Regions from separate parts of the Streptomyces sp. ML-6 genome, predicted to be linked through region 1. Evidence: riboswitches for the same ligand, from Rfam matches in the RefSeq annotation. Region 1 holds a riboswitch; each other region holds the start of a gene.
The links. A riboswitch is a leader RNA that binds a small molecule or an ion and turns the genes downstream of it on or off. The one in region 1 is predicted to bind cyclic di-AMP.
Positions count from the first base shown of each region.

Region 2: another riboswitch for cyclic di-AMP. It lies ahead of OCT49_RS12580 (transglycosylase family protein); the one in region 1 lies ahead of OCT49_RS18425 (M23 family metallopeptidase).
Region 3: another riboswitch for cyclic di-AMP. It lies ahead of OCT49_RS03475 (C40 family peptidase); the one in region 1 lies ahead of OCT49_RS18425 (M23 family metallopeptidase).

Region 1 covers NZ_JAOTIK010000001.1:4,147,953-4,154,975, forward strand. The annotation lists gene OCT49_RS18400 (GlcG/HbpS family heme-binding protein) at 35-589, opposite strand; gene OCT49_RS18405 (FAD-binding oxidoreductase) at 687-2,159, opposite strand; gene OCT49_RS18410 (SHOCT domain-containing protein) at 2,518-2,928, opposite strand; tRNA gene OCT49_RS18415 (tRNA-Met) at 3,175-3,248, shown strand; gene OCT49_RS18420 (PP2C family protein-serine/threonine phosphatase) at 3,423-4,586, shown strand; cyclic di-AMP (ydaO/yuaA leader) riboswitch at 4,860-5,012, shown strand; gene OCT49_RS18425 (M23 family metallopeptidase) at 5,024-6,271, shown strand; gene OCT49_RS18430 (hypothetical protein) at 6,352-6,564, shown strand; gene OCT49_RS18435 (aldo/keto reductase) at 6,572-7,023, shown strand, end outside.
Region 2 covers NZ_JAOTIK010000001.1:2,913,206-2,920,228, forward strand. The annotation lists gene OCT49_RS12570 (FtsB family cell division protein) at 1-40, opposite strand, end outside; gene eno (phosphopyruvate hydratase) at 179-1,465, opposite strand; gene OCT49_RS12580 (transglycosylase family protein) at 1,807-2,586, opposite strand; cyclic di-AMP (ydaO/yuaA leader) riboswitch at 2,590-2,761, opposite strand; gene OCT49_RS12585 (transglycosylase family protein) at 3,073-4,107, opposite strand; gene OCT49_RS12590 (cytochrome P450 family protein) at 4,213-5,610, opposite strand; gene OCT49_RS12595 (nucleoside triphosphate pyrophosphohydrolase) at 5,620-6,594, opposite strand; gene OCT49_RS12600 (SurA N-terminal domain-containing protein) at 6,668-7,023, opposite strand, start outside.
Region 3 covers NZ_JAOTIK010000001.1:806,992-814,014, reverse strand. The annotation lists gene OCT49_RS03505 (adenosylmethionine--8-amino-7-oxononanoate transaminase) at 1-1,252, opposite strand, end outside; gene bioB (biotin synthase BioB) at 1,245-2,441, opposite strand; gene OCT49_RS03495 (8-amino-7-oxononanoate synthase) at 2,584-3,726, shown strand; gene OCT49_RS03490 (DUF397 domain-containing protein) at 3,719-3,925, opposite strand; gene OCT49_RS03485 (helix-turn-helix domain-containing protein) at 3,950-4,810, opposite strand; gene OCT49_RS03480 (ATP-binding protein) at 5,013-5,444, shown strand; gene OCT49_RS03475 (C40 family peptidase) at 5,530-6,003, opposite strand; cyclic di-AMP (ydaO/yuaA leader) riboswitch at 6,007-6,179, opposite strand; gene OCT49_RS03470 (hypothetical protein) at 6,577-6,885, opposite strand; gene OCT49_RS03465 (ATP-dependent Clp protease proteolytic subunit) at 6,893-7,023, opposite strand, start outside.

The DNA.
Region 1 (7,023 bases):
GGGGGGATCGGGTGCCGCCGGCGTTCGGGGGCCGTTACCGGCCGAGGGCGGCCACGCCGGCCCGGGCGAACTTCTCGTCCAGGTCGCCGGACGGGGCGCCGGCGACGCCGATGCCCGCGATCGGGGCGCCCTTCGTGGTGACGGGGGCGCCGCCGCCGAGGAAGAGGGTGCCGGGGATGTCCTTCAGCGTCGGAGCGTTCTCCAGGCGCTTGACCAGTTCGGAGGTGGGGGCGTTCCAGGAGACGGCGGTGTAGGCCTTCTTCACGGCCGACTCGTAGGACTGCGGGCCCGCGCCGTCGCCGCGCAGGGTGACGACGGTGTTGCCGTTGCGGTCGACGACGGCGACCGAGACGCGCTGGTTCTCCTTCTCGGCGGCGTCCAGCGTCGCCCGCGCGGCCTTCGTCGCGGCCTCGATCGTCAGGTGCGTGGAGTGCGTGAGGTTCTTGTCGGCGGCGTCGGCCTTGACGGCGGCGGCGGGCGCGGCGGCCGGGGCCGCGGCGTTGGCGGAGACGACTCCGAACGTGCCCGCGACGGCGGCGGTGACGACGGCACCGGTCAGGACGCGGGTGCGCAGCGACAGCTTCTTCATGGTCAACGACTCCTCGGGTTCGGCCGGGGGTTCGGGAATCTCTGCGTTCCCGCTCCGAGATCCATCCTCGGGCCGGACCCGCCCCGCCCCGGTCGCCCTACGGGCTTCCCTCGCGACCCCCGACGGATGACGCCGGGGTCAGCCGATCGGACGATGCCGGGGCCCTCCGCCGGACCCCGGGTCGGGCCGCCGGTTCGATGTTCTGGTTGGCGTGGAAGAAGTTGTGCGGATCGTAGGTCCGCTTGACGGCCGCGAGGCGGTCGTAGTGGTCGCGGTAGGTGGCCCGTACCCGGTCCGGGGTCTCGCCCGCGCCGATGAAGTTCACGTACGTGCCGCCCATGGAGTGCGGGTGCAGTGCCTCCCAGTAGTCCACGCACCACTGCCGGAGCCTTCCGGCGTTGTCCGGATCGGGGTCGATGCCCGCGATGACGCCGGACCAGACCGCGTCCCGGTAGGCCCAGGCCGTGTCGCCGGGGCCGGGCCGGTGGGCGGCGCCGTCGACCGGGTACAGGTGCATGGTCGACAGGTCGGTGGGGAGGCGCTCGGCGTACTCGGCGTGCACGTCGACGGCCTCGTCGGTGATCCGGTCGAAGAAGTTGCCGCGCCAGTACCACTGCAGGCCGGGGGGAAGCAGGGCGTCGAACAGGGACTGCAGGGCGGGGTAGGGCATCGGCGCCGTGAAGTGGAAGGCGGGCGTTCCGGGGTCCTCGACGGGCTTGAGGGTGGTTTCCAGCAGCTCGGGGTCGCCCGTCCAGCACCACACGACACCGCACATCCGCCGGCCGTGGATCTCCTCCGGGAACGGCGGCCCCGGCGGCACGGTGAGCGAGGCGAAGAAGCCGTTGAGGTCCTCGGTGGCCCGGGGCAGGAAGTCGCGGTACCAGCGCAGCACGTCGTGGATCCGGGCGGCCGGCCAGAGCGTGACGGCGACGCCCACGGTGTCCACCGGGTGCATCCGGAAGGTGAAGGAGGTGACGATGCCGAAGTTCCCGCCGCCGCCGCGCAGCGCCCAGAACAGGTCGGGGTGGGAGGTGTCGCTCGCCGTCACCGGGGTCCCGTCGGCCAGGACGACCTCCGCGGCCAGCAGGTTGTCGATCGTCAGCCCGTACTTGCGGGTGAGGTGGCCGTGGCCGCCGCCCAGGGTGAGGCCGCCGACGCCGGTGGTCGAGAGGATGCCGGAGGGGGTGGCCAGCCCGAAGGCGTGGGCCGCGTGGTCGAGGTCGCCGAGGGTGCTGCCGCCGCCGACCGTGGCCGTGCGCGCTTCCGGGTCGACGTGGGCCCAGCGCATGGGCGAGAGGTCGATGGTGACGCCGTCGTCCACCAGGCAGAGGCCCGCCCCGCTGTGGCCGCCGCCGCGGACGGCGACCACGAGTCCCTCGTCGCGGAGGAAGTCGACCGCGGCCATGACGTCCGCCGTGTCGGCGCACCGGACCACCGCCGCGGGACGTCTGTCGATCATGGCGTTGTAGATCGTGCCGGCCGGGCGGTACTCCGGATCCTGCGGGCCGATGACGGGGCCGCGCAACGCGGTCCGCATCGCGTCCAGGGGTACGGGTGTGGTGCGGTTCATGGCCTGGCCACCCCCTCGTGCGTCGAGGTCGGGATGGCGGTCGCGCCCCGCCCGGCACCCGGCGGGGGAGGCCGGGGCCCCGGTGCCCGGGAGCCGCGGACGGGAAGGCCGCCGTGGGCTGATGTCTCCAGCCTCCGCCCGGCCCAGCGACCCTGCCAGCCCGCCGGGGCGGGCGGAGGGAGACATGCGCGCCCGGGGCGGCGGCGGGGGATGGGGGGCGGTGCGGGCCCGTCCCGGTCCGGACGAGGAGGTACGGGCGGTTCCGACCCGGACGAGGGGTGCGGGTGTCACGTCCTGGACGAGGAGGTACCGGCGTCCCGGTCCGGACGAGGAGGTACGGGTGGCCTGCCCCCCCGGCTCAGACGAGGAGCTTCGTCTTCGCGCGCTGGTACTCCTCCTCCGTGAGGGCGCCCCGGTCCCTGAGGTCGGCGAGCTTCGCCAGGTCGTCGACGTGGCCGCCGTGTTTCGGGCCGTCCCCGCCCGAGGTGCCCGCCACCTCCCGTACGTACGCCTTGAAGGCCGCGTCCCGGTCCTGGACCTCCTTGATGTCCCGCCGGCTCATGGACTTGCCGCGCACGATCACGTACACCAGCACCCCGATGTACGGCAGCAGGAGTGTCAGGACCAGCCAGCCCGCCTTGCCCCAGCCGCTGAGGTCGTGGCTGCGGAAGATGTCCGTGATGACCTTGAAGAGCAGGAACAGCCACATGACCCAGAGGAAGAACCAGAGCATGGTCCAGAAGAGGTCGAGCAACGAGTAGTCGTCCACGGTTCGCTCCCGATCAGTGCGATGGTGTCGCCTCGGTCGGCCGGTAGGTGAAATCAGTCATATCACTGCATATGGGTGTGTGCGCGCTGTCCCGCGGCGGGCCCGTACGGGAGCCGGGTCCTCGTTCGTCGGCGTGGGGCGTGGGGCGCGGGGTCGGTCCGTGTGCCGGATGTGGCCCGGGTGAAGCCCGGGGGGACCCGAGTGGTCATGAGCGTCCCGGGAATGGCGTAGAGTGGTGTTCACCGACGCGGGGTGGAGCAGCTCGGTAGCTCGCTGGGCTCATAACCCAGAGGTCGCAGGTTCAAATCCTGTCCCCGCTACTGAAGAGTCAGGCCCGGCACGCATGCAGCGTGCCGGGCCTGACTCGTTTCGTGCCCCGCCCGGGTCCCTCCGTTGGCCGACGAGCGGTCGCCGCGTCGTGCCGTTCCGGGGAGTCTGGGGGCGGGGCGCGGTTCCGTCCGCAGCCGCGGACGTACCGGGCAGGAGACCAACGGGTGGTGTGGAAGCGGGAACAGCGGCCCGGCGGGCACGCCGGGGGCGGCGTCGGCACCCGGCGGTTCGTGCGGGCACTGCCCGCCCTGATGATCTTCGGCGGGCTGGTGTTCGACGCCTTCACGCCGCCGGTCTTCACCGCCATCCCGCTGTTCGTCGCGGCGCCGCTGATCGCCGCCCCGTTCTTCTCGCTGTCCAGCACCGTCTGCACCGGTGTCGCCTCGACGCTGGCCGTCATCGCGCTGCGGCTGTCCAGCAGCACGCTGCCCGAAGTGGTGCCGCTGATCGAGCTGCTGACCCTGGCCACCGTCTCGGTCCTCGCGGTCGTGATCAACGCGGTGGTGCGGCGCGGCAACGAGCAGCTGGCCTCCGCACGGGTCATCGCGGAGACCGCCATGCGCGCGGTGCTGCCGAAGCCGTCCGAGCGGATCGGCGGACTGCACGTGGCGGCGCGGTACGTGGCGGCGCAGGCGGACGAGTTCGTCGGCGGCGACCTGTTCGCCGTGACGGACACCCCGTACGGGGTGCGGCTGGTGGTCGGGGACGTGCGGGGCAAGGGCCTCGAAGCCGTGGGGACGGTGGCGGTGGTCATCGGGGCGTTCCGCGAGGCGGCCGAGCAGGAGCGCTCACTGGCGGGCGTCGCGCGGCGGCTGGAGCGGGCGCTGGCGCGGGAGGAGGCGAGGCGGGGCGGGCTCGACGTGCTGGAGGGGTTCATCACCGCCGTGCTGGCCGAGATCCCGTCCGGGCTGTCCCGGGTGTGCGTCGTCAACCGCGGCCACCCCGAACCGATCCTGCTGCATCCCGACGGGGCGCTGGAGGTGCTGAGGCCCACCGAGCCCGCGCTGCCGCTCGGGATGGACCTGGGTGCGTGGCCGCAGCGGACGGACGAGTGGGACCTGCCGGCCGGGGCGACCCTGCTCCTGTACACGGACGGCCTCTCCGAGGCGCGGAACGCCGAAGGGGTCTTCTACGACCCGGCGGAACGGCTGCGCGGGCGGATCTTCCCGGGGCCCGAAGAACTGTTGTCCGCGCTGACCGACGACGTGCGTCTGCACACGGGCGGCGAGACGACCGACGACATGGCGCTGCTCGCGGTCATGTGTCCGGCGGAGAGGCAGCCGGACCGGCGCAGGACCGTGCGGATCGTCGGCCTGGAGGAGGCGTGAGGGGCGGGGCGCGGGGGACCGGTTCCGTTCCTTCCGCCCGCAGTGCCACCGTGCGTGATCGAAGGGCGTCGCTCCGCATAACGTTTGACGCAACGTCAGAATCAGGGTAATGACTGAGAGTCGGTCAACTCGTACATTTTCATTAGGTTATGTCCCGTAAAGTCCTGGCCAAAGACATGAACGATCAGTGGGAACGGCTTGGAAAGCGGCCCCGGTGTCTATTAACGTTCGATAACGCAGTGCGGTCGTCCCAGCCGTCGCCAGTGGCGGCACCGTGCGCGAGCGCCGAATTCCGCAAGGGAACCGGGGAACCACCTATATGGGGTGAATCGGACGCCTGTGTCTCGTGAGAGGCAGAGGGGCCCGTAGGAGACCTTCCTGCTCCGAACCCGTCAGCTAACCCGGTAGGCGAGAAGGAAGGAAAGGAGTGCGCCCCCGTGGCGTCCAACAAGCCTGCCCCCGAGGCCCCGTCCTGGTTCACCCCCGACTACGGCTTCGGCGCCGACTTCCCCGCGCAGCGCGGTCCCGACTCCGACGCCGGTTCCGATCCGGCGGCCACCGGGACGATGACGACGGTGTACGGCGGCGACTACGGCGCAGACCCCCACACCGGCCACGGCGGCGACCTCACCACCGAGTTCGGCGGTGACTTCAACGACGACTTCGGCGGCGGCTTCCGTACCGACGGCAACGGCGGTGAGCCCGCGCGCAGCCTGGAGGAGTGGAACCCCACCGAGGAGTCCGTCCGCCCCGTGCGCGGCCGGCACCGCGTCGCCAAGCAGCGCAGCGGACTCGCCCGCAGCTCCACGGTGTTGGGCGTCGGCGTCATCGCGGCGGTCGGCGCGGGTGGCATGGCCACCGCGCAGAGCAAGCCGGCGGTCTCCATCTCCGTCCCCGACTCCATCACGGAGAACCTTCCCGACGCCGCGTCACTTCCCGGCGTGGGCGCCCTGTTCTCCGACGACTCGGACAAGGACGCGTCCGAGGACGTCACCGCCTCCGCCCCGCTGACCTCCGCCGGCCTCACCGTCGCCGAGGCCGAGCAGGGCAGGACGGACGCGGGCGAGGCGCTCCGCGCCCGCATCCTCCAGCAGGCCGAGCAGCAGCAGGACGCGGCCGCCGCCGAGGCCAAGGCCGCCGAGGAGAAGAAGGCCGCGGAGAAGGCCGCCGCCGAGGCGAAGAAGCAGCAGGACGCGGCCGAGGCCAAGGCCGCCGCCGAGAAGAAGAAGGCGGAGGAGGAGGCCAAGAAGAAGGCGGAGGCCGCGCGGCTCGCCAAGCTCGCCGCCAGCTACGCCGTTCCGACCTTCTCGTACACGATCACCTCGACCTTCGGGCAGGCCGGTTCGATGTGGTCCTCCGGCCACCACACCGGCCTCGACTTCGCCGCCCCGACCGGCACCCCGGTCAAGGCCGTGCACAGCGGCACGATCAAGTCGGCCGGTCTGGCCGGTTCGTACGGCTACCGCACGGTGCTGGAGCTGGAGGACGGTACGGAGATCTGGTACTGCCACCAGTCCTCGATCGGCGTCGGCGTCGGCCAGAAGGTCACCACCGGCGAGACCATCGGCCGGGTCGGCGCGACCGGCAACGTGACCGGACCGCACCTCCACCTGGAGATCCACACCCCCGACGGCACGGGCGTCGACCCGATGGCCTGGCTCCGCGGCAAGGGCCTCAACATCTGAGGCCGCCCGAGCCGGTCCACCGGCCATGAACCCCGGCAGTCCTGACGCTCACCCCCCGACGTCAGGGCTGCCGGTTCGTCGTGAGCGGCCCGGGCCGGGGAACTTGGAACGGCGGCCCCGACCGGGACGGCGGCCCCGACTGGGACGGCAGTCCCGACTGGAACGGCGGCCCCGACTGGGACGGCAGTCCCGACTGGGACGGCAGTCCCGACTGGAACAACGGGTCTGACCGGAGCAACGGCCTCACCGGAACGGCGGCCCGCCGGAACAACGAGCCCGTCGAAATTCGTTGATCCACTCATGACTTCTCTTCGTAAGCTGGGCTCCTCCGACCTCCAGGTCTTCCCGCTCGCGCTCGGTGGCAACGTCTTCGGCTGGACCGCCGACGAGGCGCAGTCGTTCGCCGTGCTGGACGCCTACGTCGAGGCCGGGGGCAACTTCATCGACACCGCCGACGTGTACTCGGCCTGGGTGCCGGGCAACAAGGGCGGCGAGTCCGAGACCGTCATCGGCAAGTGGCTCGCCGCGCGCGGCAACCGTTCCGACATCGTCGTCGCCACGAAGGGCGGCGCCCACCCCGAGTACAAGGGGCTCTCCCCCGCCACCCTCAAGGCCGCCGCCGAGGAGTCGCTGCGCCGGCTCGGCACCGACCACATCGACCTCTACTACACGCACTTCGACGACGAGACCGTGCCGGTCGAGGAGATCATCACCGCCCTGGACCAGCTGGTGAAGGAGGGCAAGGTCCGGGA
Region 2 (7,023 bases), 1.2 Mb from region 1:
GGGTCGCGGTGGAGAACCGGTCCCGGTCCTTCGCGGCCATTTCTCCGCCTCCCCAATACGCACCCGATACGCACGTCCGTCCCCGCACACGGTACGGGACCGAGTGCGGGGACGGACGGACGGGCGCCGTGGCCCCGTACGCGCGGCGGGACGGCCGACGCTACTTCCGGCGCGCGTCCTAGTTCGCGGAACGGAACCGGGGGAACGCCGAGCGGCCCGCGTACACCGCGGCGTCGTCGAGGATCTCCTCGATGCGCAGCAGCTGGTTGTACTTGGCGACGCGCTCGGAACGGGCCGGGGCGCCGGTCTTGATCTGGCCGCAGTTGGTGGCGACGGCGAGGTCGGCGATGGTGACGTCCTCGGTCTCGCCGGAGCGGTGCGACATCATGCACTTGAAGCCGTTGCGCTGGGCCAGCTCCACGGCGTCCAGGGTCTCGGTCAGCGAACCGATCTGGTTGACCTTGACGAGCAGGGCGTTGGCGGAGCCCTCCTCGATGCCGCGGGCCAGGCGCTCCGGGTTGGTGACGAACAGGTCGTCGCCGACGAGCTGGACCTTGGAGCCGAGCTTGTCGGTGATGGCCTTCCAGCCGGCCCAGTCGTCCTCGTACAGCGGGTCCTCGATGGAGACCAGCGGGTACGCGGAGACGAGCTCCTCGTAGTACTCGGTCATCTCGGCGGCCGAGCGGGACTTGCCCTCGAACTCGTACGCGCCGTCCTTGTAGAACTCGGAGGCGGCGACGTCGAGCGCGAGCGCGATGTCCTTGCCCGGGACGTAGCCGGCTTCCTTGATGGCTTCCAGGATGAGGTCGAGGGCGGCGCGGTTCGAGTCCAGGTTCGGCGCGAAGCCGCCCTCGTCGCCGAGACCGGTCGACAGGCCCTTGGCCTTCAGGACCTTCTTCAGCGTGTGGTAGACCTCGGTGCCCCAGCGCAGGGCCTCGGAGAAGGACTCCGCGCCGATCGGGGCGATCATGAACTCCTGGATGTCCACGTTGGAGTCGGCGTGCGAGCCGCCGTTGAGGATGTTCATCATCGGAACGGGCAGCAGGTGCGCGTTCGGGCCGCCCAGGTAGCGGAACAGCGGCAGGTCCGAGGCCTCGGACGCGGCGTGGGCGACGGCCAGCGAGACACCGAGGATGGCGTTGGCGCCGAGCGAGCCCTTGTTCTCCGTGGCGTCCAGGTCGAACATCGCCTGGTCGATCAGGCGCTGCTCGGTGGCGTCGTAGCCGACGAGCTCCGGGCCGATCTGCTCGATCACGGCGAGGACGGCCTTCTCGACGCCCTTGCCCTGGTAGCGGTTGGGGTCACCGTCACGAAGCTCGATGGCCTCGAACGCACCGGTGGAGGCGCCGGACGGGACGGCAGCACGGCCGGTGCTGCCGTCGTCGAGGCCGACCTCGACCTCGACCGTGGGGTTTCCGCGGGAGTCGAGGATTTCCCGGGCTACGACGACGTCGATGGACGGCACGAGGCATCTCCTTCTGGGATATGACGCTGGTTGTGCAGGGTCGCTTTGGCCTTGCGACAAGAGCCTAACCGGCCCGGCCCGATCAGCCCGACGACCGCCCGTCCCCTGGGACGAAAAAGGACCCGGGGGCGGACAATCCGGGAGGAAAGACCAGATTTTTACCGGTCAGTAACTACAGGAGTTGAACAGTCCCTCCCCTTTACGGGGAGGAGGGCTCCGGCGAGGAGAGGGCCGTGCAGGGAGGGCCGGGGCCCGCCCGTGCGGCGGGAAGGCGGAAACCCCGGGCCGCGCGTACGGAGGGTCGCGCGGCCCGGGGCTGCCGGGGGAGGAGAGAGTCCCGGTTACTTCGTCAGGTGCAGCTGCTGACCCGGGTAGATCAGGTCGGCGTTCTCGACGATGTCCTTGTTCAGCTCGAACAGCTTCTGCCAGCCGCCCTTGACGCCCTGCTCGGCGGCGATCCTGCTCAGCGAGTCGCCGGCGACGACCTCGTACTCGCCGTCACCCTTCTTGACCTTCTTGCCGGTCGGGGTGGTGACGGTCTTCTTCGCCTCGGCCCGCGGGGCGGCGGAGCGCTCGGAGCGGGAGGCGGCGGGGGCCTCGGTGCGCTCCTGCTTCGGCTGGGCCTGGCGGGTCGGCTGCGACTGCTGCTTCGGGGCGGCCGGGGCGCTCTGCTGCTGGGTGGAGCCGGACTTCTCGGTGGAGCCGGTGGAGGCGGAGGAGCCGGTGTCGACGCCCGGGTCGACACCGTCGTTGGTCAGGCCGCCGGCGCGGGCGCAGCCCCAGGCGCCCGGGCCCTGCATGTCGAGGAGGCGCTCGGCGGTGGCGATCTGCTGGGCCTTGGTGGCCAGGTCGGCGCGGGGGGCGTACTGCAGACCGCCGGCGGCGGCCCAGCTGGACTGGGAGAACTGCAGGCCGCCGTAGTAGCCGTTGCCGGTGTTGATCGACCAGTTGCCACCGGACTCGCACTGGGCGACGGCGTCCCAGGTGGCGACGGAGGCGGCGGAGGCGCTGCTCGCACCCATCAGGGGGGCGGCGACGGCGGCACCGGTGACACCGGCGAGCGTGGCGATGCGGACCGCCTTGGACGGGCGGCGGTGCTTGCCCTTGCTGGAAAACAGCATGGAACTTCTCCTCACCGACGCCTACGAGGTGAGCTGTCGGGTTCGGGCCAAGTGAGTTGCCCGGTCGCACGTCCTAGCACGCGACTTCACCCCAAGCCGGTCCTGATGCGTCCTTCGACGATCGGGGCCGGCGCCTACCTGGGTCCCCCGCTCCTGCCTACGGCGCTTTACGCGTCTGTTCCCTCCGACCGACGGCAGGATTCGGCGTGACGGTCGACGGGGCCCGCGGTGCGAGCGGTTCCGACCGTAGACATACGCAACCCCCACATTCAAAGATGGACACATCGGACAATAAGCCCTTACTTGCATCTGAGGATCCATCGTTTCCGCAGGTCGGGCCCGATGTGCGAGGGCTCCCGGCGCGCGACACGCCAGTTGACGCAAAGAGACCCATGTCTCACTTACGCATAAGTGGACATAGGTCCCTGAACTGCCCCGGTTCCGGGGTCTTTTTCAGCCAGCCATCAGGCCGCTCTCACGCGGCTCTCACTCGGCGCCCACCTCGAGGTCGAGCCGCTGGCCGGGAAGGATGAGATCCGGGTCGGAGCCGACCTCGGCCCTGTTCGCCTCGTACAGCGCAACCCACCCACCAGGGACCTTCTGCTCGTCGGCGATGGCCCAGAGGTTGTCGCCGGGGCGGACGGTGTACGGGTCACCGGCGGCCGGGACGTCCGTGCCGCGCGCACCGTCACCGCCGCGGGAGGCGTGACGGCCCGACTCGCGACCCTCGTCGACACCCACCTCGCGGCCGTCCTCGACGGCCGGCGCACCGCGGTGCTTTCCACCCTGACCGCTGGACGATTCAGGTGAACCGGACGGTACGGACTTCTCGGGCGTGTCGGACGGGGTCTCCGTGGAGCCCTCCGTGGAGCCCTCCGAGGACGGGGCCGTGGGGGTTCCGGACGAGGGGTCGGGCGAGGGCGTGACCGCCCCTGACGGCTCGTCGGCGCCGCCCGGTGCGGACGAACCGTCCTCGCCGTCCACGGCACCCGCACCGCCCGTGGCACCCTCCGACGGATCGGCCTCGCCGGCGGGGGGCTTCGACGTCTCCCCGGCGGGCTTCCCGCTCCGCTCCGGGTCCGCGGAGGCCACGGTCCCCGGGTCGGTGCCGGGCGCGGTCCCCGGGTCGACGCCGGGCAGCGCACCGTCCGTCGCGAGGCCGGAGATGACCGCGCAACTGGGCCACGCCTGCGGCCCCTGGTCCTCCAGGACCTTCTGGGCCACGGCGATCTGCTGCGCCCGGCTGGCGAGGTCGGCGCGCTCGGCGTACGACTCGCCGCCGTACGCCTTCCAGGTCTCCGGCGAGAGCTGGAGCCCGCCGTAGGAGCCGTTGCCGAAGTCGGCGCTCCACGTGCCGCCGCTCTCGCACTCGGCCACCCGGTCCCAGGTCGTGGCGTCGGCCGCGTGCGCACCGGAAGCGCCGAGCAGCGGGATGGCGATGGCGGACCCGGTCACGCCCGCGGCGACGACGATGGCGGGTGCCTGACGGGGGCGACGGTGTTTGCCGTTCGCGGAGCCCATGGGGTTGCCTTCCGTGTAGCTGACGTGTGACTGGTGGGTCGAACGGTGAACCTAGCCGGACCCGAACACGAGTCACAAGTCGATGCAGCGCGGATCACGTAAAAGTCACAGAGTTGACGGAGTGTCACTTCCGGCCCGTCCGGACTCCGGCGTGAACTCCACGGGAAGGGTGCGCAGTCCGCGCATGATGAGCCCGCCGCGCCACCGCAGATCGCCTGGTTCCACCGCGAGTCGCAGGTCGGGAAGGCGTCTCAGCAGCGTGGCGAGCGCGGTCCGGCCCTCCAGCCGGGCGAGCGGCGCGCCCAGGCAGTAGTGGATGCCGTGCCCGTATCCGAGGTGCTGATTGTCACGCCGTGCGAGGTCCAGGGTGTCGGGGTCCGGGAAGCGTTCCGGGTCGCGGTCGGCGGCGGCGAGCACCACGAGCACGGGGTCCCCGGCCGCGATCTCCTGCCCGCCGAGCGTCAGCGGCTCGGTGGCGAACCGCCAGGTCGCCAGCTCGACCGGGCCGTCGTACCGCAGCAGCTCCTCGATCCCGGTCTCCAGCAGCCCGCCCTCCTCCGTCTCGATGGAGTGCTGGAGCAGTGCGCGCTGCTCCGGGTCGCACAGCAGGGAGTGGACGCCGTTGCCGATGAGGTTGACCGTCGTCTCGAACCCGGCGAAGAGCAGGATGAAGGCCATGGCGGCGGCCTCGTTCTCGGTGAGGTGCTCGCCGTGGTCGCTGGCCCGGATCAGCCCCGAGATCAGGTCGTCCCCCGGGTTCTCGCGCTTGCGGTGGATCAGCTCGGCGAGGTAGCCGCGCATCTTCTTCACCGACCTGGCCACCCCGCCGCGCGGGCCGCCGCCGTGCCGGATCATCATGCCCGCCCAGTCCCGGAAGTCGTCCTGGTCCTCGGGCGGCACGCCCAGCAGGTCGCAGATCGCGTAGATGGGGAGCGGGAAGGCGAAGTCGTGGATGAGGTCCGCCCTCCCCTCCTCGGCGAAGCGGTCGATGAGGCGGTCCGTCAGCTCCTGCACCCGCGGCGCGAACTCGGCGACCCGGCGCGGGGTGAACGCCTTGGAGACGAGCCGGCGCAGCCGGGTGTGGTCGGGCGGGTCGATGTTCAGCAGATGCGTCATCAGCTCCGCCTTGCGCTCCCCGGGGATGCCCGTCTTCCCCTTGGCGTGCGCCGGTTCGGCGTGGTGCGCGGGATTCTTGGAGAGCCGGGTGTCGGCGAGCGCCTGCCGGGCGTCCGCGTACCGGGTGACGAGCCATGCCTCGACGCCGCTGGGCAGCGCGGTCCGGTGCACGGGGCTGTGCTCGCGCAGCCAGGCGTAGGCCGGGTACGGGTCGGTGGCGAACTCCCAGGTGAAGAGCTCGGGCGCGGCTGGACGTACACCGGGACTGGCACCGGACCGGTCGGCAGGACAGCCGCCGACGGACTCGTCGGTCGGGCGGGCCGTGGGCTCGTCGGCGGGGCGGTCGGCGGGCTCGTCGATGGGCTGGTCGGCGGGGCTGTGGTTCACGCCCCGACGTTATCCGTTGCCCTCCGCGGCCCTGATGGCGTCCCGGTAGGCGCGGGCCGCGGCCCGCAGCGCGGCCTCGGGGTCGATGCCGTCCCGCTCGGCCCGTACGGCCAGGGCGAGGAGCTCGTAGCCGATGCCGTCGCCGGTGGGCGGGGTCACGTCGAGCCCGGCGGTACGGACCCGGGCGGCCAGTTTCGCCGCGAGCGCCAGCCCCGGCTGGCCGAGCGGCACCCCGTCGGTGACCGATGCGCGCTGCTTCTCGACGGCCTTGGTCCGCAGCCAGTGCGCGCGCACGTCCTCCGGGGTCTCGGCCGTCTCGTCGCCGAAGACGTGCGGGTGGCGGTGGATCAGCTTCTCGACGAGGGTCGCGGCCACGTCGTCCACGGAGAACGGCTCCGCTCCATCCCCCGGGCGGCCTTCCTCGGCGATCCGCGCGTGGAAGACCACCTGGAGGAGGACGTCCCCCAGCTCCTCGCGCAGTTCGTCGCGGTCGCCGTGCTCGATCGCCTCCACCAGCTCGTACGCCTCCTCGATGGCGTACTTGGCGAGGCCCTCGTGGGTCTTGCGCGAGGTCCAGGGGCACTCGGTCCGGATCCGGTCCATGATCTGGACCAGGTCGAGGAACCGGGCACCCGGCAGGTCGTACGAACCGGGCAGCAGCTCCAGGTCCGGCATCCGCACCCGGCCCGAACCCGCGAGCCGGGCGAGCCCGTCGGTCAGCGGCCCGGAGCCCTCGCCGCCCGCGAGGACGACCACGCTCCGGCCGCCCGCGCAGGCGTCGACGAGCTCCTGCGCGGCGGGGTCGGCGTGCTCGACGGCGACGCCCGCCTCGCGCAGGTACGGCAGCTGCGGATGCTCCCGCTCCGCGCAGAGCACCCGGTCGGCGGCGTGCAGCGCCTGCCAGGCGGGCCAGGACAGGAGTCCGGGCGCGACGCGGTGGCTGGCGGTGAGCAGGACGATACGGCCGGGATCTTCAGCGTTCACCGTTCGAATCTACTCCGATCGGGCCGGTGGCCGGGCCCCGGCCACCGGACGCCCGGCGCCTGAGGGCCGGGGGTCAGACCCCGGCCGCCACGCCTTCGGGCTTGGTGACCTGGCTGATCCACGGGGCCTTGTAGCCGGCGAGCTGGGTCTGCTTGTCGTCCCAGGTGCCGTAGCGCGGGTTGACGTCGACCCCCAGCTCCTTCGACGCCTTGCTGAGCGCCTCGCCGACGGCCTGCTGCCCGGCGGGCTGCTGGATGTCGAGGCCGAGCGCCTCGGCCAGCTTCGTCAGCTGGACCTGCTCGCGGAAGACGGCGTCGATCTGGCCGGGGGCGACCCAGCTCTGCCGGAGCATCACCGTGCGCAGCCGGGCCTCTCCCCCGGACTGGTCCGCCGCCTCCTTGCGCAGCTGCTGGATCTCGTTGCGGGTGA
Region 3 (7,023 bases), 3.3 Mb from region 1:
CGTCGTCGGTCACGTACGGCGGCATCGTGTAGACGAGGTCGCGGAACGGCCGCAGCCACACGCCCTCCCGCACCGCCGCCCGGGTCGCGGCCGCCATGTCCACCTCGTGGTCCAGCTGTACGACGCCGATCGCGCCCAGCACCCGTACGTCCCGCACCCCCGGCAGTTCCGCCGCCGGGGCGAGGCCGTCCCGCAGCCCCGTGCCGATCCGCTCCACCTCCCGCCGCCAGTCCCGGCCGAGCAGCAGGTCGACGGAGGCGCAGGCCACGGCGGAGGCGAGCGGGTTGCCCATGAACGTCGGGCCGTGCGCGAGCACCGGCACCTCGCCGCGCGAGATGCCCTCCGCCACCCGGGAGGTGCACAGCGTCGCCGCCATCGTCAGATAGCCGCCGGTCAGGGCCTTGCCCACGCACATGACATCGGGCGACACCCCCGCGTGCCCGGCGGCGAACAGCTCGCCCGTGCGGCCGAAACCCGTGGCGATCTCGTCGAACACCAGCAGGACGTCATGGGCGTCGCACGCCTCGCGGAGCACCCGCAGGTACGCGGGGGAGTGGAACCGCATTCCGCCCGCGCCCTGCACCACCGGCTCCACGATCACCGCGGCCAGCCGGTCGGCGTGCTCGGCGATCAGCTCCCGCAGGTGCCGTGCGTACGCGGCGTCCGGTTCCGCCTCGAAACCGGCCGGGGGCGCGTCGGCGAAGACCTGCCGGGGCAGGACGCCCGACCACAGCTCGTGCATCCCGCCCTCCGGGTCGCACACCGACATCGGCTGCCAGGTGTCCCCGTGGTAGCCGCCCCGCCAGGTCAGCAGCCGCTGCTTGGCCGGTCGCCCGGCCGAGCGCCAGTACTGCAGGCACATCTTCACCGCGACCTCGACGGAGACCGACCCGGAGTCGGCCAGAAACACGTGCCGCAGCGGCTCCGGGGTGATCTCGACCAGCCGGGTGGCCAGTCGCACGGCGGGCTCGTGGGTCAGCCCGCCGAACATCACATGGCTCATCCGGTCCAGCTGGCCGCGGGCCGCCTCGTTGAGCACCGGGTGGTTGTAGCCGTGCACCGCCGACCACCAGGACGACATGCCGTCCACCAACTCGCGCTGCCCGTGGACCGGTTCGGCCAGCCGCAGCCGCACCCCGGACGCGGACTCCACGACCAGCGGTTCCTGCCGGCCCGGCATCGGGCCGTACGGATGCCAGACGTGGGCCCGGTCCAGGGCGCGCAGCTCGGCCGGGGAGAGGGACTCACGCATTGGGGGCGAGATCCGTCCCCGCGCCGCGACGGCGGACCGCCACCAGGTCCGTGCGCGCGGCCGGCGTCTCCGGGGCAGCGGCCGGGCCCTTTGCGGTCCCGGCCTCCGCGCCCGCGCTCTCCCCGGGCGCGTCGCCGCACGGCGCGCAGCCGCCCCCGTGCGAACCGCAACCGCCGCCGGGCTCCGCACGGTGCGCGGGCAGCGTCGTCGTGTCCGTCCCCTCCACCTCGAAACCGGCGTCCGCGATCATGTCCAGGTCCGCCTGGCCCGCCTGCCCCTCGCTGGTGAGGTAGTCGCCCAGGAAGATCGAGTTGACCAGGTGCAGGGCGAGCGGCTGCATCGAGCGCAGATGCACCTCGCGCCCGCCCGCGAGCCGTACCTCCACGTCCGGGCAGACGAACCGGACCATCGCCAGGATGCGCAGGCAGCGCTGCGGGGTGAGGTTCCACTCCCTGGCCAGCGGCGTCCCCTCGAACGGGATCAGGAAGTTCACCGGCACCGAGTCCGGGTCCAGCTCGCGCAGCGAGAAGACGACATCGACCAGATCGGCGTCGCTCTCACCCATACCGGCGATCAGCCCGGAACACGCCGACAGCCCGGCGGCCTGCGCCTGCTGCACGGTCTCCACCCGGTCGGCATAGGTGTGGGTGGTGGTGATCTCCCCGTACGTCCCCTCGGACGTGTTGAGGTTGTGGTTGTACGCGTCGGCGCCCGCCGAGCGCAGCCGCTCGGCCTGCCCGTCGGAGAGCAGACCGAGACAGGCGCACACCTCGACGCCCTCGTTCTGTTCCTTGATCGCCTCGATGGTCTCCGACACCCGGTCGACGTCACGGTCCGTCGGACCGCGACCGCTCGCCACCAGACACACCCGCTTGGCACCGCCGGCCACGCCCGCGGCGGCGGCCTTGGACGCCTCGTCGGGTTTCAGCCAGGTGTACTTGAGGATGCCGGCCTTCGAACCGAGCCGCTGCGAGCAGTACGAGCAGTCCTCGGGGCACAGACCGGACTTGAGGTTGACCAGATAGTTGAGTTTCACGCGCCGCCCGAACCACTGACGGCGCACCTTTCCGGCCGCGGCCACCACTTCGAGCAGGTCGTCGTCCGGCGTCGCCAGTACGGCGAGTGCTTCTTCGCGGGTCGGCAGCTCGCGCCGCAGCCCCTTGTCCACCAGCGTGTTCAGGAGGTCCATGGCGTTGATCCTGGCCTACCGCACGGCCCGCAGCCAAGGAGGAACCGGACAACAGAGCCTGTCGAGGGTGTGTGTATTGCCACACCATGACCTGTGGCGCCCGCGGTTAGGGTCTGTGAGCTGCCTACAAAAGGGATCGCTCATGCCCCTCGACCCGTTCGACTGGATCGACGACGAGGCGCGCCGCCGCGCGGACGCCGGGCTCGTCCGCACGCTCCGCCCCCGGTCCGCCGGGTCCGGCCTCCTGGACCTCGCGAGCAACGACTATCTGGGGCTGACGCGACACCCCGAGGTCACCGCCGCCGCGGCCGAGGCCGCACACCGGTGGGGTGCGGGCGCGACCGGATCCAGACTTGTCACCGGCTCCACCGCACTGCATGCCGAACTGGAACGTGAACTGGCCGATTTCTGCGGTTTCGAAGCGGCCCTGGTGCTGTCGTCGGGCTACGCGGCCAACCTCGCGGCCGTCACGGCGCTCACCGGACGCGGTTCGCTGATCGTCTCCGACGCGGGCAACCACGCCTCGATCGTGGACGGCTGCCGGCTCTCCCGCGCCGAGACCGCCGTGGTCACACACGCCGACCCCGACGCCGTGCGCAAGGAACTGCGGGCGCACGACGGCAGGGCGCTGGCCGTCACCGACTCGGTCTTCTCCGTCGACGGCGACGCGGCACCGCTGCCCGGCCTGGCCGACGTCTGCCGCGCGGAGGGCGCCGCGCTGCTCGTCGACGACGCGCACGGACTGGGCGTACTGGGGGAAGGCGGCCGAGGCGCGCTCGCCGCCGCCGGTCTCGCGGGCGGCACGGGGATCGTCGCCACGCTCACCCTCTCCAAGTCCCTCGGCAGCCAGGGCGGAGCCGTCCTCGGCCCCGCCCGGGTCATCGAGCACCTGGTCAACACGGCCCGTACGTTCATCTTCGACACCGGCCTCGCACCGGCCGCGGCGGGCGCCGCGCTGGGCGGCCTGCGGCTGCTGCGCCGGGAACCGGAGCGCGCCGGCCGGGCCCGCGAGGTCGCCACCGCCCTGTACGAGCGGCTGACGGCGGCCGGTCTGACCGCCGTGCGCCCCGACGCCGCGGTGGTGTCGGTGCGGGCCCCGTCGGCGGAGACCGCCGTGCGCTGGGCGGCCGACTGCCGTGCCGCCGGGGTCCTCGTGGGCTGCTTCCGGCCGCCGTCGGTGCCGGACGGGGTGTCCCGGCTGCGGCTGACCGCGCGCGCCGACCTGACCGAGGAGCAGATCGACACGGCCGTGGCGACCGTGCGGCGGACCGCCCCCGTCAGCTGAACGGATCCCGGCACAGATCGGAGACGAAAGAGGTCCAGGCCACCGCGGAGAATTGCAGCGGTGGCCTGGACACGTCCTTGGAGTCCCGTACGACCAGCCGCCCGTCCGTGAACGGAGCGGCTTCCACACAGTTGTTCATACCCGTGCTGCGGCTGCTGCGCCGCCACCGTAAGTCGTGTTGTGCGAGGCAATCCGACATGACGTCCTCTCGGGCGGTCCGAAGTCACCGGTCGCCGCGGTCGATCGCGGCGATGAGGTCCAACGAGTGCTCGGGCGACAGCGCGTGTGCCTGCATGGTGCGGAAGGCCGAGCCGTACGCCTCAAGGTCTTCTTTCCGCTCCAGGTAGAGGCTACTCGTCAAATGGTCAAGAACAATCACGTCGAGATCAGAAGTGTTCGGAAAGGAGAAAATAACGAAAGGGCCGGTGAGGCCGGCGTAGCCACCGACCGAGAACGGAAGCAACTGGAGTTGCACATGGGGGAGTTGGGCCACCCGGGCCAGATGACGCAACTGATCCCTCATCACCCGGCGCCCACCGACCTCCCGCCGCAGGACCGCCTCGTCGAGCACCGCGCTCAGCCGCAACGGCGGATCGCTGCTCAGCACCCCCTGCCGGGCGAGGCGCACCTCCACCAGTGAGTCCAGCCGGGCGGCGGGCAGTCCGTCCAGCGAAGCCCGGGTCACCGCACGCGCGTAGTCGGCCGTCTGAAGGAGCCCCGGCACCACCGAGGTCTCCAGGGTGCGCGCGGTCCGCGCCTGGGACTCCAGACTGATGAAATCGCGGTACTGGGGCGGGATCAGGCCGCGATAGGCGTGCCACCACCCGGTGCCGCCCCCGCCGGCCGAACCCGCCAGGGTCGCCAGGAGATCCCGCAACTGCGTGTCGTCCACGCCGTAGGCGTCCAGCAGCCGGGTCACATCGGCCGGCCGCACCCCGCTGACACCGGTCTCGATCCGACTGACCTTCGACTGGTGCCAGCCGAGTATCCGCGCGGCGTCCCGGCTGGTCAGCCCCGATGTGTGGCGCAGGCTCCGGAGCTCCTCCCCGAGCTTGCGACGCCGTACCGCAGGACCGTGCCGCATCCACGGCCTCCCTCCCTCGCCCGCCGGACGGACATTGTCGCCCGCGCACGGTTTCGCGTGAGGGGGTTCACCGCATCGAGCGACAGATATATGCATATCTTGGTGGATCACCGTTGCAGAGGGCAGCATCGGTGGCAATCTGGCGCGAAGCACGACCCGGAGCGACAGCCGGTCGGTCCGGGTGGGAAAGGGGCGGCTTGCCATGGCGGATCATCAGGAAGCAAGCGTCACTCTGCCGAGCGAGCCGGTCTCGGTCGCGGCGGCCCGGAAGTACGTGGCCATGGTGCTCACCGAATGGGGCCTGACCGCCGACACCGAATTCGCCGACGGCATCCGGCTCATCGTCTCGGAACTCGCGACCAACGCCGTTCAGCACACCTTCGGGCAGTCGCCCACCTTCACGGTGGACCTCCGGCTGGACCGGGAGGAACAACTGTCGCTGGGGGTGACGGACAGTCATCCCCGGTGGCCCCGGCGACTGCCAGCGGCCGTCCAGCAGGACAACGGACGAGGCATGGTCATCATCCGGACCCTGGCCAAGGAATACGGAGGACGGCTCGCGGTCACCCCCACCGCCGCCGGCGGCAAGACGGTATGGATCGTGCTCCCGTGGCCCGGTCCCGTGCACGCCTGAGGAGGGGCCGGACGGGCGGTGGACGCCGCCACCGCCCGTCCGGGGCACGGCCCGCGGAAGGCGGTCCCGGGCCGCTGGGCGTGCCTCAACGGACCCGCCCGTAGTAGACGCTCCTCGTCCAGATCTTCTCCAGCCGGACCACCGCGCCGGTCCTCGGCGAGTGCCAGATCTTTCCCTTCCCGGCGTAGATCCCCACGTGGTAGACGCTGCGGCCGGAGTGGAAGAAGACCAGGTCGCCACGTTGCCGGTTCGAGGCCGAGATGTGACGGGTCTTGTTGTACTGCTGCTGGGCCGTGCGGGGTAGCTTCTTGCCCGCCTTCTTGAACGAGTAGAGCGTCAGGCCGGAGCAGTCGAAACGGTGGGGGCCGGCGGCTCCCCAGCGGTAGGGCGAACCCTTCTTCGACGCGGCGATGCTGAGTGCCTTCATCGAGCGGGTCGCTGCCTGGGCCTCCGTGGTGGCACCCGGGGCGAGCACGGTGCCGCCGACGGCGGCGAGCGTCAGAACCGAGGCCGTACCGGCCCGGGCGATCAGAGACGGGACATGAACCTGCGCAGTCATGCGCAACCCTTCGTCAGCCGCCTGTGAAGGATGACCTGTCGGGTTCGGGCTGGCGAAGTTGCCCGGCCGCTTTCGGCGGCTTCACCCCGAGGGACGACCGATGTTCCGGCCGACCCGTTGTGCTCGGGTCCTCCACTCCTGCCGATCCACTTCCGTCGACCAGGCATCCGGGCGGCGGCAGGACTCGGCGTCCGCCCGGACCGCCCCGCCGCGGTGGCGGGGGCTTGTCGTCCCAGGGATCTTGACGCACTCACTGCCGGATTTCCGAGCCGAAACAGGGATATGTGAGGCTCCTCACGACTGACCCGTTCGAGTGGACGTGGCGATTCCGATGGCTGTTCGGGATATTCGGCCCGGTCCCGTACCAGGGGCGGAACAGTTGATTCCGCCCACTGGTCACGCGGAAAACGCAAGTTGGAAAGTCCCTCGCGCGAGGGACTTCCTACGCCGAACGAGCGAGGAATTTCGCCATGCGCTCCGGGCGTGTCGAGTACGGGAGTTGGGTGACGCCCGCCGCGCTCCGGAGCGGGGGAGTTGCGCACCCTCCGGCGGTCACGAAGGGGCGGGCGCCGGTCAACTCGCCGGAGCGGGCGGTACGGTGACGCGCCCGGCCCGCCGCTCCCCGTCCAGCACGCGCAGTGCCCGGGCCAGGGTGGCGGCATGGATCCGGGCCTCCCCGCGCTCGTGCATCAGCGCCAGCGCGTCCCGCAGGTCGCCGGCCCGTGAGACCAGTGCCTGCGCGGCGCGCAACGCCCCGTAGGTGTCGCTGCCCCGGGCCGGGTTGATCCGGCCCAGCTGGTCGAGGACTTCGAGGTAGCGGTCGATGAACTCCCCCTCGGCGCGGGTCAGTGCGGGGAGCGGCGGGAAGTCGGGCGGCTGCATCGGGCGTTCACCGCGCGCCGTGCGGAGGGAGCGACGCCCTGCGGCTCGTCATGATGTGGTCGACCAGGCCGTACGCCTTGGCCCCCGCCGCGTCGAGGACCAGGTCGCGCTCGATGTCGGTGGCGATGTGTCCGGCGT